Linked DNA regions of Caballeronia sp. LZ062. The protein of the gene in region 1 interacts with the protein of each later gene in a pairwise test. Links are inferred from orthologs where the notes say so. Each region holds a gene or a part of one and is shown in the gene's direction. Other genes may lie near its edges.

Evidence for each region.
Region 2: the proteins of rlmB (region 1) and P9239_RS11490 interact in binary tests that used the Escherichia coli proteins (3 or more experiments, as listed by UniProt). The link is inferred for Caballeronia sp. LZ062 from one-to-one orthologs.

The regions. Positions count from the first base shown.
Region 1 is NZ_JARTWB010000002.1:924,287-927,554, forward strand. What follows is about bases 304-3,194. They hold rlmB (23S rRNA (guanosine(2251)-2'-O)-methyltransferase RlmB), read left to right. Parts: upstream 304-1,322; coding sequence 1,323-2,066; downstream 2,067-3,194. Other genes in these bases: rnr (ribonuclease R), read left to right, coding at 304-1,223; P9239_RS10400 (N-acetylmuramoyl-L-alanine amidase), read left to right, coding at 2,136-2,900; P9239_RS10405 (SirB2 family protein), read left to right, coding at 2,917-3,194. Outside these bases: more of rnr, read left to right, coding at 1-303; more of P9239_RS10405, read left to right, coding at 3,195-3,268. UniProt on the Escherichia coli protein: Specifically methylates the ribose of guanosine 2251 in 23S rRNA.
Region 2 is NZ_JARTWB010000002.1:1,159,382-1,162,736, forward strand. What follows is about bases 65-3,042. They hold P9239_RS11490 (NAD(P)H-hydrate dehydratase), read left to right. Parts: upstream 65-765; coding sequence 766-2,319; downstream 2,320-3,042. Other genes in these bases: P9239_RS11485 (FAD-dependent oxidoreductase), read left to right, coding at 65-653; pgi (glucose-6-phosphate isomerase), read left to right, coding at 2,516-3,042. Outside these bases: more of P9239_RS11485, read left to right, coding at 1-64; more of pgi, read left to right, coding at 3,043-3,355. UniProt on the Escherichia coli protein: Bifunctional enzyme that catalyzes the epimerization of the S- and R-forms of NAD(P)HX and the dehydration of the S-form of NAD(P)HX at the expense of ADP, which is converted to AMP.

The DNA.
Region 1 (3,268 bases):
AGCGCGGCGCCATCGATTTCGACACGACCGAGACGTATATCGTCGTGAACTCGCAAGGCAAGATCGAGCAGATCCTGCCGCGCCATCGCAACGACGCGCACCGGCTGATCGAGGAGTGCATGCTCGCCGCGAACGTCTGCGCGGCGGACTTTCTGAAGCGCAACAAGCATCCGGGGCTGTATCGCGTGCATGCGGGGCCGACCGAGGAGAAGCTCGAGAATCTGCGGCAGTTTCTGCGCGGCGTCGGCCTTACGCTGACTGGCGGCGACAAACCGCACGCGAGCGATTACGCGGCGCTCATCGCGCAGATCCGTGACCGGCCAGATGCGCAGATGCTTCAGTCGATGGTCCTGCGCTCGATGCAGCAGGCCGTCTACAGCCCCGACAACATCGGGCACTTCGGGCTGGCGTACGAAGCCTACGCGCACTTCACGAGTCCGATTCGCCGCTATCCGGACCTGCTTACGCATCGCGCCATTTACGCGATCCTGCAAGGCAAGAAGTATCTGCCCGACATCGGCCATGACGTTTCGCTGAGCACGGGTTTGACGAAGGCCGCACGCGAGATGCAACTGGCCGACGACAGCGCGCGCGGCCGGTCGCGCAACAGCGTCGCGGTGTGGGAAGAGCTCGGGCTGCATTGCTCATCGAACGAGCGCCGCGCCGACGAAGCCTCGCGCGACGTCGAAGCGTGGCTCAAGTGCTATTTCATGCGCGACAAACTCGGCGAGGAATACGGCGGCATGGTGAACGGCGTGACGTCGTTCGGTATCTTCGTGCAGCTGGATTCGCTCTTCATCGAGGGGCTCGTCCACGTGACCGAACTCGGCTCCGACTACTTCCAGTACGACGAAATCAAGAATGAACTGCGCGGCGAGCGTACCGGCATCCGCTATCGCATGACGGATCGCGTGCGCGTGCAGGTGGGCCGCGTCGATCTCGATGCCCGCAAGATCGACTTCCGTCTGGTGCGTGATACGCCTGTGAAGCCTTCGCCGCGTTTGCCCTCGGGCGCGGCCGATCACGGGGCCTCGGGCGCTAATGGCGCAGCGGGCCCGCGCATTCGCTCGCTGAACGACGACACGCCCGGCACGCGTCAGCGCGGCGGCACGAAGAAGGGCGCGTCGCTGGCGGCGCGCGGCGGCGCGACGAAGAAACGCGCCGGGGCGTCCAACTCGGCGTCGAAGTCGGCGCAGGGGCGGCCGGCGCGCAAGAAGCGCTAGCCGAGCGTCGGAAAGGGGCAACGAATACGCGCGGTCCGGTGCGCTTTGCACCGGGCCGCGTCGTGCTTTTCATGGTTATCACGAAGGTTCGAATCAGTCATGTCACGTCTCAAGGTTCTTTATGGTTTCCACGCGGTCACGGCGCGCTTGCGGGCGGATGCGTCGTCGATCGAGGAAGTGTTGTACGACCCCATGCGGAAGGACCGGCGCATGCAGGACTTCCTGCGTGCCGCGAAGGACGCGGGCGTGCGCCTGATCGCCGCCGAGGAAGCGCGTCTGTGGGGCCTCGCGGGCAACATCCAGCATCAGGGCGTGGTCGCCCGCGCGCATAACTTGCCGCTCGCGCAGAATCTCGCGGAATTGCTCGACGGCATCTCGGGTACGCCTCTGTTGCTCGTGCTCGATGGCGTCACCGATCCGCATAATCTCGGCGCGTGCCTGCGCGTCGCGGATGCGGCGGGCGCCCATGCGGTGATCGCGCCGCGCGACCGTTCCGCCGGCCTCAACGCGACCGCCGCGAAGGTGGCGAGCGGCGCGGCCGAAAGCGTGCCGTACATCACGGTGACGAATCTGGCGCGCGCACTGCGCGAACTGAAGGACGCGGGCGTCTGGGTGATCGGCACGGCGGGCGAAGCCACGGCGAGCGTCTACCAGACGAAGCTCGACGGCCCGGTCGCCATCGTCGTCGGCGCGGAAGGCGAGGGCATGCGCCGCCTCACGCGCGAAACATGCGACGAGATCATGCATATTCCGATGGCGGGCTCGGTAGAGAGCCTGAACGTGTCGGTGGCGAGCGGCGTGTGTCTGTTCGAGGCGGTAAGGCAGAGGATCGTGAAGAAGTAAGGGGTGCACGTGCTTCGCCTCGTCTTTGTCGCGCTTGCCTGCGCTTTCATCACCGCCTGCACTCCCACCATGCTCAACCGCGGCACTTACATCGCCGACACGCAATACCACGCGAAAAACGCCGATTCGCGCGTGCGATTCCTTGTCATGCACTATACGGAGATCGACGAAGCGCGCTCGCTCGCGGTGCTCACGGGCGATCAGGTGAGCGTCCACTACGTCGTGCCGGACGCGCCACGCATCGAAAACGGCGAGCCGGTCGTCTACCAACTCGTGCCCGAAGACAAGCGCGCGTGGCACGCCGGCCAGAGCTACTGGCAAGGCGCGACGGAACTGAACGCGTCGTCCATCGGCATCGAGAACGTGAATCTCGGACCTGTCGATACGCCGTCCGGCCGCACCTGGCAGCCTTATCCGCCCGCACAGGTCGACGCGCTCGTCAAGCTCTCGCGCGACATCGTCGAGCGTTACGGCATTCCGCCGACGCGCGTGGTCGGCCATAGCGACATCGCTCCGCAGCGCAAGATCGATCCCGGTCCGCTATTTCCGTGGCATACGCTCTACGAGGCGGGAATCGGCGCGTGGCCCGACGATGCCACTGTCGCCGCGCATCTCGCGGGCCGCGATCCGAAGGCGCCGTGCGACGTGCGCGCGTTGCAGGAGAAGCTGAAGCGTTACGGCTACGACGTTGCCACCGACGGCATCCTCGACGACAAGACGCGCCGCGTCTTCGCCGCCTTCCAGATGCACTTCCGGCCATCGGACTACGCGGGCGACGCCGATGCGCAAACCGACGCCATCGCGCAGGCCTTGCTCGACAAATACTTCCCCTGACCACGCACGAAAACCAATGGGCGATTACTTTCTGCCGCTGCGCGCACTGCACATGACGTGCGCGGGCTTGAGCATCGCGGGCTTCGCGCTGCGCTGGATCTGGATGCTGATGGACTCGCGCCTTCTCGCAGCGCGCGCGACGAAGATCGTGCCGCATATCGTCGATACGCTGCTGCTTGCGAGCGCCATCGCGCTTGTCGCCATCGTCGGCTTCGGGCCGAACGCCGCGTGGCTCGGTGCGAAGATCGCGGGGCTCGTCGTCTATATCGTGCTTGGCACGTTCGCGCTCAAGCGCGGCCGCACGAAGGGCGCGCGGGCCGTTTCCGGCGTCCTGGCGATTCTCGTGTTTGCGTTCATCGCGTCGGTCG
Region 2 (3,355 bases), 230 kb from region 1 along the record:
TGTGTTGCGAGGTCGCGTCGCTGCGGCTGGAAGAACGGCGCGCGGCGGTCGAACTCGCCCGCTCGAAGGACGACAAGAAACGCCATGCCGGCGCCGACGTGATATCCGCCGACGCGGTCGTCGTGGCAGCGGGGGCGGATACGCCCGCGCTCGTCGGCGGCTTCCGTTCCACGCCGTCGCTTTATCCGCTGCGCGTGCACACGCTGACGGCGCCCGTTGCCTACGAGGAACGCGCGCCGCACATCACGGTGGTGGATTCGGTGAAGCGCATCACGATGTCGCGGGTCAATCAACGGTTGCGCGTCGGTGGCGCGGGCGTTTTCCAGAGTTTCGCCAAAGCGGATAAACCGGCGCACGCCGGCCTCGCGCGCCGCGCCTTCGACGTGCTCGGCCAAGGCACGCACGACTGGATTCCGGGTGCCGCGCGCGTATCGGCTGCGCGTTCCTGGGACGGCTTGCGGATGCTTTCGGCGGACGGGCTGCCGGTAGTGGGCGCGACGCGGCATCCGCGCCTTTTCGTCAACGCGGCGCATGGTCCGGCGGGCTGGGGCCTCGCGTGCGGGTCTGCTAAAGTGGTCGCGGATCTCGTCTCCGGTCTCACGCCCGATCTCCCCGCCGAGACGCTCGCGGCCATCGGCGTCGAACGCTTCTGACGCGCTGTTGACGCGCTTTTGACGCGCGATTCAGCCACCCGACGCGGCGTGGCATGAACGGTGCGAGCCGGGACGCTTTCGCCTCCTCTGCCGACTCCTCGTTCGCGCCGCCATGACCGCATCCGCTTCCTATTTCACGCCCGACGACGACGCGCTCCCGCTCTTGACGCTCGCGGAACTGCGCAGTCTTGAAGCGCGCGCCGCCGCCGCCCTGCCGCCGCATACGCTCATGGCCCACGCGGGCGCGGCCGCCGCGCAGTATCTGCTCGATGCCCTCTCCCGCGATCCCGATGCACGCGCGCTGCCCGTGTGGATCGCGGCCGGTCCCGGCAACAACGGCGGCGATGCACTGATGGTCGCCGAGCATCTGCATCGAGCAGGCGTGGCCGTGCGGGTCTGCATGCCGATAGCGGTCAAGCCCGACGACGCGCGCTGGGCGCTCGACGCGGCGCAAGCGGCCGGCGTGCCGATAGACAGCGAGCCGCCCGCCTCCTTCGACGGTTTCGGCTGGCTCGTCGACGGCATGTTCGGCATCGGACTCACGCGTCCGCTCGATGGCGTCTTCGCCGCGCTCGCCGGGCGCATGTCGCGACGCGCGCAGCAGTCCGGCCGCGTGCTCGCGCTGGATGTGCCGAGCGGCCTCGACAGCGATACCGGCGCGCCCGTCGGCGGCGGCGAGGCGCTGCGCGCGAATGCGACGATTACCTTCATCGGCGCAAAGCCGGGCCTCATCACCGCGCTCGGCCGCGATCTGTGCGGCACGCTGCACGTCGCGACGCTCGATCTGGAGCCGCCCGCCGCGCCCTCGGTCGTGCTCAACGCGACATCGCTTTTCCGGGCGAGCCTGCCGCCGCGCGACTTCGCCACCAACAAGGGCACGTTCGGCACGCTGGCCGTCGTGGGCGGCGACACGGGCATGTGCGGCGCGCCGATCCTCGCGGCGCGCATGGCGCTCTATGCGGGCGCGGGCAAGGTCCACGTCGCGTTTCTGGGCGAAGGCGGCCCGCCCTACGACCCGCCGCATCCCGAACTGATGCTGCATCACGTCGACGGCTTCGCGCTCGACAAGACGGACGCGCTGTCCATCGGCTGCGGCATGGGGAAGACGGATCGCGCGAAACGCGTGCTCGCCGATGTGCTCAAGCTCGACATGCCGAAACTGCTCGATGCCGACGCGCTCAATCTGATCGCGACGGATGACGCGCTGGCGGGCGAAGTCGCGGCGCGCGGCCGCGCGGGCGACCCGTGCGTGCTGACGCCGCACCCGCTGGAGGCCGCGCGGCTTCTGCAATCCGACGCGAAAGCCGTGCAGGCGGACCGCATCTCCGCGGCGCGCCAGCTTTCGGCGCGCTACGCGGCTGTCGTCGTGCTGAAAGGATCGGGCACGGTGATCGCGTCGCCGGATGGCCGCGTCGCCGTGAATCCGACCGGCAACGCCGGACTCGCCACGGGCGGCACCGGCGACGTGCTCGGCGGCCTGATCGGCGCGTTGCTCGCGCAAAAGCTGCCGCAGTACGAAGCGGCGCTCGCGGGCGTCTATCTCCACGGACTCGCTGCGCAGACGCTGACCGGTCGCGGCATCGGACCGGCCGGCCTCACGGCGGGCGAACTCGCGCCCGAGGTGCGCGGTCTCATTAACCGCCTGTTTTATCCGCCGAACGGCTAATGCCGCCGCGCTTGTGACGGGTTGCAAGCATCCCTTCACGCATCGTCGCTATACTCCCTTTGATTCGTTGCTTCGATTCGGGCATCCGCGGCGGCACGCACCGCGTTCACGAACCTTCGATGGTCGCAGTACGCAGCCTCGGCAAACCGTATCCGCACGGACGTTTCCAACTGTCACTCTGGACTATCAGACCGCTATGACGCTCAAATCGCACCCTGCCTGGTCGGCGCTCCAATCGCACTACGATGCCATCTCCGGCGAGCGCCTGCGCGACTGGTTCGCGCCGCAAAACGACACGGCGCCGACGCGCGCCGAGCGCCTGACCTTCGAAGGCGGCGGCCTCACGATCGATTTCTCGAAGAACCGCATCACCGACGCCACGCTGGAACTGCTCGTCCAGCTCGCCGAAGAATCCGGCGTCACGAAGCGCCGCGACGCGATGTTCGCCGGCGAAACCGTCAACGTCACCGAAGGCCGCGCCGCGCTGCACACGGCGCTGCGCGCGCAGTCGCCCGATGCGCCGTTCCACGAACAGGTGCAAAAAGAGAAGGCGAAGATGGCTGCGTTCGCCGACAAGGTCCGCGACGGTTCGTGGACCGGCTATACCGGCAAGCGCATTCGCCATGTGGTGAACATCGGCATCGGCGGCTCGGATCTCGGGCCGAAGATGGTCGTGCATGCGCTGCATCATCTAGCGTCGAAGGAACTGGATACGCACTTCGTCTCCAACGTCGACGGCGCCGATCTTTACAGCGTGCTGCAACAGATCGACGCGGAAGAGACGCTCGCCATCGTCGTCTCGAAGACTTTCACCACGCTCGAAACCATGACCAACGCGCACTCCATGCGCGACTGGTTCCTGAGCCAGGGCTGCCCGGAAGACCAGCTGTCGAAGCACTTCGTCGGCGTGTCGGCGAACACGGCCGAGGTCGTGAAGTTCGGCATCGCGAAGGAGAACGTCTTCGAGATGTGGGACTGGGTCGGCGGGCGCTATTCGCTGTGGTCGGCGGTCGGGCTCTCGATCATGCTGTCGGTC